DNA from 3 places in the Allosphingosinicella flava genome. Region 2 is predicted to be linked to each of the others. Evidence: predicted binding sites of a transcription regulator. Region 2 holds the regulator's gene; each other region holds the start of a gene.
The links. Region 2 encodes LexA, which represses DNA repair genes until DNA is damaged. Its sites were predicted from a motif close to GTTCCNCNCTTGTTCT; they were not measured.
Positions count from the first base shown of each region.

Region 1 (3,273 bases), 1.1 Mb from region 2:
CGCGCGCGCGCGACATCGGCCGCCAGCCGGTCGTCGAGAAAGTCGGCGAGCGCGTCGAGGCAGTCGCGCGCGACGGTGAGGCCGGCCGCCATGGCATGCCCGCCGCCCGCCACCAGAAGGCCGCTGTCCTTGGCCGCGAGAATCGCCGCGCCGAGATCGACCCCGGCGATCGACCGGCCGGAGCCCTTGCCGATTCCCGCTTCGTCGAATGCCACGACGATGGCGGGCCGGCCCAATTTCTCCTTGAGGCGTCCGGCGACGATGCCGATGACTCCGGGATGCCAGCCCGCGCCGTGGACCAGGGCGACGGCGCGATTATCCTGCCCCGCGGCTGCGGCCTCCGCCGCTTCGCAGACCAGCATCTCGATCGCGCGCCGTTCCTGATTGTAGCGTTCCAGTTCCTCGGCCAGCGCCGCCGCTTCGGCTGGATCCTCGGTGGTGAGGAGGCGGACGCCGAGATCGGACTTGCCGACCCGCCCGCCCGCATTGATGCGCGGGCCGAGCGCGAAGCCGAGATCGGTGCAGGTCGGCGCGCGGTCGAGCCGCGACACCTCGATCAGGGCGGCGAGGCCGATGTTGCGGCGCTGCGCCATCACCTTCAGGCCCTGCGTCACGAAGGCGCGGTTGAGTCCCTTCAACTGCGCGACGTCGGCGACGGTGCCGAGCGCGACGATGTCGAGCAAGTCGACGAGGCGCGGTTCCGGCCGTTCCGTGAAGAATCCGCGCCGCCGCAACGTCCGGATCAGGGCCGCGCCGAGCAGGAAGGCGACCCCGACGGCGGCGAGGTGACCGTGCGCGGCGGCGTCGGCTTCCTCATCCAAACGGTTGGGATTGACGAGCGCGAAGGCATTGGGAAGCGCGCTCGCGCATTTATGGTGGTCGACGACGATCACCTCGATCCCCGCATCCCGCGCCATGTCCAGCGCCTCGAACGCCTGCGCGCCGCAATCGACGGTGACGATCAGTTTCGCGCCGCCTTCGCCGATTCGCACCAGCGCTTCGCCCGACGGGCCATAGCCTTCCATCAGCCGGTCGGGGATATAAGGCGTAGCTTCAAGGCCGAGGTCGCGGAGCAGGCGGATCAGCAATGCGGCGGAGGTCGCGCCGTCCACGTCGTAATCGCCGAAAATGGTAACGGGCTCGCGCGCCTGAACCGCATCGGCGATCCGATCCGCCGCCTTATCCATGTCCCGGAAAATCGACGGATCGGGCATGAAGCCGCGGATGGTCGGCGTCCGGTGCCGCTCCAGATCCTCGCGCGAAACCCCCCGCGCTAGCAGGAGCTGGGCCACCAGATCGTCCGGCACGAAACCTTGATCGAGCGGGTCGCACCCCGCGCCGCGCCACCGCCAAGGCTGCCCGGATATCGAGCGCGCGACGCCGCATACATGCATGAAATCGGATGGAGCGGGGCGGAGGTTCACGCTCTCTTCCTAAGCCATTGCAGGCCGGAACGGAATCCTTCCCAGCGAAAAGCTGTGGAAAAATCGCGGCCCCGAATTGCGGGAATGCCTAAAATCTGTTCTCTTTATGTTCTATGCGACTCGATATGGATCATCCGCTGCGATTCCTGTTTATCGACTTCAACGGCTATTTCGCCGCGGTCGAGCAGCATGACGATCCCGCGCTCTTCGGCAAGCCGGTGATGGTGATCCCGCTTCCCTCCGAACATACCGGCGCGATCGCGGCGAGCTATGAAGCCAAGGCGCTCGGCATCAAGCGCGGCACGACCGTCCGGGAAGCGCGCGCAATGTGCCCCGGCATCGCGATCCGGCCTGCCCGGCACGAGCGCTATGTCGAAGTGCATGGTGAATTGATGGAGGAGATCGGGCGGCATCTGCCGGTGACGCGCGTCTATTCGATCGACGAATGCGCCTGCCGCCTCAGCCGGGACGAGCAGAATGCGGAGGCCGCCGTCGCCAAGGCGCTGGAGGTGAAGGCGGGGATCAGCCGCAATGTCGGCCCGGCGCTCCGCTCCTCCATCGGCATCGCCGCCAGCCCCCTGCTCGCCAAGCTGGCATCCGAACTGGAGAAGCCGGACGGGTTGCAGGTCGTCCATACGCAGAGCTTGCCGGATGCCCTCGCCAAGCTGCCGCTCCGCGCCATTCCCGGCATCGGCGAAGGGGTCGAGCGCCGCCTGGCCAAGGCGAAGGTCACGGATTTCGAAAAGCTATGGCATCTCCCGCCCAAGCAGGCGCGGGCGATCTGGGGATCGGTGGTGGGGGAGCGTTTTCTTTACGCCCTGCGCGGCCACGACATTCCGGACGAGGCGCCCAAGGCCAAGAGCATGATCGGCCACAGCCGCGTCCTCTCGCCCGAGCATCAGCGCCCGCCCGAGGCGCGCATCGTCGCCCGTGCCCTGACCCTGAAGGCCGCGAGCCGCCTTCGCCTTTACAAGCTGCATGCCTGCCGCATGAGCCTCGGCATCGCGCTCCGACCGCGCGGCTGGCTGGAGTTTGAGAGCCACTTTCCGGCGTCTCAGAACAGCTGGACCTTCCTGCGCGAACTCGACGTCATGTGGGTGCAGGCAGTCCAGGCGCTGCAACGCTCAGGCCTGTGGAAGGGGCGGATGGGCACCGTCTATGTGAATTTCAGCGATTTTCGCACCCAGGGCCGCGATCCCGACCTTTTCGCCCCGCCCGGCGCGGAAGCGCGGGAGGAGAAGGAGGCCTTCCTTTGGGCCGCCATCGACAAATTGAACCGCGCTTACAAGAAGCAGACGGTGACGCTCGCCTCGCAGCGCGGGCTGGACCTCAATTATCTCGGCGTGAAGATCGCGTTCAGCCGCGTGCCGGAGGCGGCGGAGTTTCTGTGCTGAGCCGTCCTTTACGTGCTCCTGCGAAAGCAGGAGTCCCGTTTCACGATCGGCGCCGCTGGGCTCCTGCTTTCGCAGGAGCACATGTGATCAGGCTGGTCCTACTCGCAATGATGGCCTGGTTCGTGGCGGTGCTCGCCTTTTACCCAGCGCACGGTGCCGGTGCTGGCGCGCATCACGACGCTTTGGGTGGTGATGCAGCCCTTGCGGCGCTTGACGCCCTCCAGCAGCGAGCCGTCCGTCACGCCGGTCGCGGCGAAGATCACGTCGCCCTTGGCGAGGTCTTCCAGATGATAGATGCGGTCGAGATCCTGAACGCCCCAGCGCGCGGCGCGGGCGCGTTCATCCTCGTTGCGGAAGACGAGGCGGCCCTGGAACTGGCCACCGACGCAGCGCAGCGCCGCGGCCGCCAGCACGCCCTCGGGCGCGCCGCCCTGGCCCATGTAGATGTCGATCGT
Region 1 is NZ_CP065592.1:2,251,084-2,254,356, forward strand. Features, by position in the region: gene recJ (single-stranded-DNA-specific exonuclease RecJ) at 1-1,394, opposite strand, end outside; gene IC614_RS11520 (Y-family DNA polymerase) at 1,538-2,818, shown strand; gene glpX (class II fructose-bisphosphatase) at 2,917-3,273, opposite strand, start outside.
Region 1: a site for LexA is predicted at 1,522-1,537, ahead of IC614_RS11520 (Y-family DNA polymerase). Genes of this name have one in related genera too.

Region 2 (3,273 bases):
ATCCAGACGTCCTTTCCCAACATCCGCATCGACGGCGGCGCGAAGCTGGATCTGACCGCCCCCAGCAGCGGCGACTATAAGGGCGTCCTCATGTATTATGACGGCCGCCGCATCGACGGCGACCATTATATCAACGGCAACAGCTATTCGAAGCTCGAAGGCGCTTTCTATTTCCCCAAGCAGAGGCTCACCTTCAACGGCAATTCCGGCATGGACAGCAATTGCATCCAGCTGGTGGCGAACCGCCTGACCTTTACCGGCAATACCGAAATCACCAATAGCTGCCCCTCCGACGGCGGCGCCAAGTCGTTCGACGCAAGCTGGGTCCGGCTGGTCCGGTGATGCGCGGGCTTCTCCACCGGCTGCGGACAAACGAGCGCGGGGCGAGCGTGATCGAATTCGCCTTCGCCGCGCCCGTGCTGGCGATGGTGCTGGTGAACGCCATCGACCTTGCCGAGGGCCTGGCCCGCAAGTTCGAGCTGGAACAGGCAAGCTATCGCGCCCTCGAAAAAATCACCGCCGGCACCGTCGGCGCAACCATGGACTCTATCCGGCGCGAAGCGGCGGCGGTGGCGGGAGAAGATGAAACCAATGTCACGATCCGCTCCTGGCTCGAATGCAACCGGGTGGAGCAGCCCAGCATCAACGGCGCCTGCACCGGCACAGAGGAAACGGCGCGCTTCGTGTCGGTGACGATCCGCGGCTATTACAAACCGAAATTCACCGCCAGCATCGTCTCCCGCGCGGTCGGCGCCAGCCCGAATGGCAGCTTCCCGCTTCGGGCCACGGCAACGATGAGGGTCCAATGATCCGCCCGCTTCGCCGCGATGAACGGGGCGCCTCGACGCTCGAATTCGCGCTGGTCGCCCCGGCTCTCATCCTGTTTCTGATCGGCATTCCCCAGATCGGCATGCTCTATTTCGCCAATGCCGGGCTCAACAACGCCCTGGCCGAGGGCGCGCGCCAGGCGACGCTCTGGCCGCGTCCCGATGAGGCCCAGATCAAGGCACGCATCGCCGCCGGCCAGTTCGGCCTCAAACCCTCCGCACTCACTATCGCGCCGCTTGCTTATGGAAACAGCGATGGCGCCGATTATGCGGAAATCACGATGCGCTATAATGTGCAGCTCGACTTCGGTTTTTTCCGCCCGGATCCGATCCTGTTGCAAAAGAGCCGCCGCGTCTATCTTCAGCGCATGCCGGCGCCATGATGGCGCGCCGCGACGGAGCCGCTTGACAGGGATCATTGCGTTTCCTACACGTTCTCCGTTCGTTCCTTATGGAGAGTGCGGGACATGCTCACGCGCAAGCAACACGAATTGCTCTGCTATATTCACGATCATCTCGCCGCGAGCGGCGTATCGCCCTCGTTCGAGGAGATGAAGGATGCTCTCGAGCTCAAGTCCAAATCCGGCGTCCACCGGCTCATTTCGGCATTGGAGGAGCGCGGCTTCATCCGCCGCCTGCCCAACCGCGCCCGTGCGCTCGAAATATTGAAGGCGCCGGAGCGGACGGAGGCAAAGGGTTTGGCGGCATCCCCAATGCGCGTTCAGGCGGCCAAGCCAGCCCTTCCCGCCGCCGCGAACGACATCGTCGAGCTTCCCCTGCACGGCAAGATCGCGGCGGGCACGCCGATCGAGGCGCTGCAAGGCACCGAAAGCCTGCCCGTTCCGGCCGCCTTGCTCGGCCCGGGCGAGCATTATGCCCTCGAAGTGTCCGGTGATTCCATGGTCGAGGAAGGCATTCTCGACGGCGACTATGCGCTGATCCGCCGCACCGACACCGCGCGGGACGGAGAAATCGTGGTGGCGCTGATCGACAATAGCGAAGCGACGCTCAAGACCTTCCGCCGTGAAGGCTCGATGGTCCGCCTGGATCCCGCCAACCGCCTCTACGATCCGCAGCGTTACCGGCCCGAACAGGTCGTCGTGCAGGGCCGCCTCGCCGGCCTGCTCCGGCGCTACTGACCGGAGGCTCGGATGGCCAGGATCAATTATGTCGAGCTGCCGGTGAAGGACATCGCGGCGACGCGCACCTTCTACCAGCAGGCTTTCGGCTGGAGCCTCGCCGAATTCGGCCCCTCTTACGCGGCGACGACGACTGGCGATGTCGATCTCGGCCTCCAGGGCGATCCGGATGAAGCGACCGCCGCGCCCCTGCCGGTGATCGAAGTTCCGGATCTGGAGGCGGCGCTCGCTAAGGTGCGTGCCGAAGGCGCGATCGTCACGCGCCCGATCTTCGCCTTTCCCGGCGGCCGCCGCTTCCATTTCACCGATCCCAGCGGCAACGAGCTGGCCGTCGTGAAGAGCGGCGACTGACGCCGCGGAGGTTCGCCCGCTTGTCGATCCTGGGCTTTCGCCGGGCCGGGCAACGGGTCTATGCCGTGCCTTCCGGCCTTTCCGTCTGGCCGGGTCGCGCATCGGAGGATTGTCATGACCATCTATCGCGATGCGGATGCGGACCTTGCCCTGATCCAGGCAAAGAAAGTCGCCGTCATCGGTTACGGCAATCAGGGCCGCGCTCAAGCGCTGAACCTGCGTGACAGCGGCGTTCACGACATCCGCGTCGCCCTTCAGCCGGGCTCGACGCGCATCGTGCAAGCGCGAACCGACGGTTTCCAGGTATTTGCCCCGGCCGAAGCGGCGGTCTGGGCGGACGTCGTCGCCATCCTTATTCCCGACGAATATCAGGGCGATCTTTATACCCAAGAACTGCACGACCGGCTGAAGCCCGGCGCGGCCCTCATTTTCGCGCATGGCCTCGCCATCCGCTTCGACCTCATCGTGCCGCGTGCCGATCTCGATATCCTGCTCGTCGCCCCGAAAGGCCCCGGCACCGCTCTGCGCGACGACTATCTCGCCGGAAGCGGCCTCATCACCCTCTTCGCAGCCCACCAGAATGCCAGCGGCCAGGCGCGCGCGCTTGCTTTATCCTATGCCGCCGCGCTCGGTGGCGGGCGGAAGGGCATGATCGAAACCACCTTCGCCGAAGAATGCGAGGCCGATCTGTTCAACGAGCAGGCGGTGCTCTGGGGCGCGATCCCCGAACTCATTCTCGCCGGCTACGACACGCTGACGGAGGCGGGATTCTCCCCGGAAATCGCCTATTTCGAATGCCTGACCGAAGTGAAATTGCTGGCCGACCTTCTCGTCGCGCGCGGCATCGCCGGCATGCGCGAAGCCATTTCCAATACCGCCGAATATGGCGCCATGACCGGCGGCCTGCGTATTGTGAACGACGGCACCCGCGCCGAAATGCGGCGCATCCTCGCCGA
Region 2 is NZ_CP065592.1:895,427-898,699, forward strand. Features, by position in the region: gene IC614_RS04650 (TadE/TadG family type IV pilus assembly protein) at 1-342, shown strand, start outside; gene IC614_RS04655 (TadE/TadG family type IV pilus assembly protein) at 342-809, shown strand; gene IC614_RS04660 (TadE/TadG family type IV pilus assembly protein) at 806-1,210, shown strand; gene lexA (transcriptional repressor LexA) at 1,295-1,966, shown strand; gene IC614_RS04670 (VOC family protein) at 1,979-2,317, shown strand; gene ilvC (ketol-acid reductoisomerase) at 2,432-3,273, shown strand, end outside.

Region 3 (3,273 bases), 440 kb from region 2:
AGATCGAGGGGGTCCGCTACGGCGCGATCGACGCCAATCTCGAACGCCGTACCGGCCGCAACGGCTGGGTCGAAATGAAGCTGACCGAAGGCAAGAATCGTGAAGTGCGTCGCGTGCTGGAATATCTCGGTCTGCAAGTCTCGCGCTTGATCCGAACCTCTTACGGGCCGTTCCATCTGGGCGACCTGCCCGCCGGAATGGTCGACGAAATCCGCCAGCACGACCTTGTCGCGTTTAAGAAGAGCATGGGTGAGAGCAAAAAAACTCCTCCCCCCCTTTCAAGGGAGGGACCGAGGGTGGGATCGCGTCCGGTCCGGCTCGACGCCGGATCGGACGCCTTATGGCGCCCGCGCTCGCGCAGCTCGCGACCCACCCCAACCCCTGCCAGACAAGGGAGGGGCAAAAAGAAGTGAGAATCATCTCCGGCGCCTGGCGGGGCCGTCCGCTGGCCGACCTGGAAGGCCGCGGCACCCGCCCGACCAGCGATCGCGCCCGCGAAGGTCTCTTCTCCATGCTCGCCAGCCGCATCGGCAGCTTCGAGGGCCTTGCCGTCGCCGATCTCTTCGCGGGCACGGGTGCGTTAGGCTTGGAAGCCCTGTCGCGTGGCGCCAGAAATTGCCTGTTCGTCGAAAACGACCGAAGCGCGCTCGACACGCTCCGTTCGAACGTCGATCGCTTTGGCGCCCGTGAGCGCGCCGACATTCGTCAGCAAGGGGTCGAGCATGTCGCGCCACCCTCGCAGCCGCGCGACCTCGTCTTTCTCGACCCGCCTTATGGCAAGGGCCTCGCCGACATGGCCCTCGTTCGCATCGCCGATCCCGCCTGGGTAGCGCCCGGCGGCTGGATCAGCGTGGAAACCGCTGGCGAGGAGATCGCCATCCCCGGAGCCTTCACGCTCGAAACCGAACGCCGCTTCGGAAAAGCGCATATCCACCTTCTCCGCCGCAACTGAGCGGTTGAGTCGGCGGCTCTCGTTCCCTAACTGTTCATGATGCTCGTTGTGCTCCGGCGAAGGCCGGAGCCCAGTGGCGCCGGTAGAGCGGCTGGACCCCGGCCTTCGCCGGGGAACAAGAAAAGCAAGACAGTGACCGATCTCCAGACCCGCGAACCCGGCTATATCCAGGGCCTTAACGAACCGCAGCGCGAGGCTGTGCTGACCACGGAAGGTCCGGTGCTGGTCCTCGCGGGCGCGGGCACGGGGAAGACGGCGGCGCTGACCGCGCGCCTCGCCCACCTCATCGCCACGCGCCGCGCCTGGCCGTCGGAAATCCTCGCCGTCACCTTCACCAACAAGGCGGCGCGCGAGATGCGGGAGCGCGTCGGCCGCATTGTCGGCGAAGCCGTGGAAGGCATGCCCTGGCTCGGCACCTTCCATTCCGTCGCCGCCAAAATGCTCCGCCGCCATGCCGAGCTTGTCGGCCTGCAATCCAGCTTCACCATCCTCGACACGGACGATCAGCTCCGGCTCCTGAAGCAGCTCATCACTGCCGCCGATCTCGACGAGAAACGCTGGCCCGCGCGCCAGCTCGCGGGCCTCATAGACCGCTGGAAGAATCGCGGGTGGACGCCGGAGGAAATCGATGCCGGGGAAAGCGAAGCCTATGCCAATGGCCGGGGCGCGGAACTCTACGCCCAATATCAGGCGCGGCTGCGCACCTTGAACGCCTGCGACTTCGGCGACCTGCTCCTCCACATGCTGACCATTTTCAAGAAGCATCGCGATGTGCTTGAAAACTATCAGCAACGTTTCAAGTATATCCTCGTCGACGAATATCAGGACACGAACCAGTCCCAATATCTCTGGCTCCGCCTCCTCGCGCAGGAGCGCAAGAATATCTGCTGCGTCGGCGACGACGATCAGTCCATCTATAGCTGGCGCGGCGCGGAGGTCGCGAACATCCTCCGCTTCGAGCGCGACTTCCCCGGCGCCAAGGTGATCCGCCTTGAGCAGAATTACCGCTCGACCCCCCACATCCTCGGCGCCGCATCCGGCGTGATCGCGCAGAATTCATCCCGCCTCGGCAAGACCCTCTGGACCGAATATGACGCGGGCGAAAAGGTCGAGGTGATCGGCGTCTGGGACGGCCCGGAGGAAGCCCGCCGTATCGGCGAGGAGATCGAAACCCTCCAGCGCAAGGGCGAGCGCCTCGACGACGTCGCCATCCTCGTCCGCGCCCAGTTCCAGACCCGCGAGTTCGAAGACCGCTTCATCGCCATCGGCCTGCCCTATCGCATCGTCGGCGGTTTCCGCTTCTACGAACGCGCCGAAATCCGCGATGCCCTCGCCTATCTCCGCGTCATCGCCCAGCCCGCCGACGATCTTGCCTTCGAGCGCATCGTCAATGTGCCCAAGCGCGGTCTCGGCGACAAGGCGGTCGCGAAGATCCACAGCTTCGCCCGTGCCGCCGGAACGCCCCTCCTCTCCGCCGCCGCGCAGATGCTCGACACGGACGAGCTGACGCCGCAGGCGCGCCGCGCGCTCGGCAATCTCGTCGGCGATTTCGCCCGCTGGCGCTCCCGCCTCGCGGAATTGCCGCATCCGGAGCTCGCCCGCCTCATCCTCGATGAGAGCGGCTATACCGCCATGCTCCAGGCCGAACGCTCGGCCGAAAGCGCCGGACGCCTCGAAAACCTCACCGAACTCACGCGCGCCATGGAGGAATATGAGAATTTGGGCGCGTTCCTGGAACATGTCAGCCTTGTCATGGAAAATGACGCGGCGGGCGATCAGGAGAAGGTGACGATCATGACCATCCACGCCGCCAAGGGCCTGGAATATGGCACCGTCTTCCTCCCCGGCTGGGAAGAAGGCGTCTTCCCTTCGCAGCGGTCGCTGGACGAAGGCGGCCTCGCCAGCCTCGAGGAAGAACGCCGCCTTGCTTATGTCGCGATCACAAGAGCACGGCGTAAGTGCTTCATCATCCACGCCGCCAACCGCCGCATCTACGGCCAATGGACCAGCTCGATCCCCTCCCGCTTCGTCGCCGAATTGCCGGACGAGCATGTGACGAGCGAAACCACGATGACCGGCGGCGAGAGCCTCTGGCGCGCCAACTGGTCCGAACGCGCCGATCCCTTCGCCGACGTCGCGCGCGGCACCGGACGCGGCCCGGGCTGGCAACGGGCCGCCAGCACCGGCGGCTTCGACCGCAATCCCGCGCGCGTCATCGAAGCCCGCGCGAGCGCTATCAGCCTCGGCAATCCCGGCCGCACCGACATTTCACTCGGCCAGCGCGTCTTCCATTCGAAATTCGGCTACGGCATCGTCGCGGA
Region 3 is NZ_CP065592.1:458,414-461,686, reverse strand. Features, by position in the region: partial or broken gene IC614_RS02350 (pseudouridine synthase) at 1-254, shown strand, start outside; gene rsmD (16S rRNA (guanine(966)-N(2))-methyltransferase RsmD) at 410-952, shown strand; gene IC614_RS02340 (ATP-dependent helicase) at 1,085-3,273, shown strand, end outside.
Region 3: a site for LexA is predicted at 974-989, ahead of IC614_RS02340 (ATP-dependent helicase). Genes of this name have one in related genera too.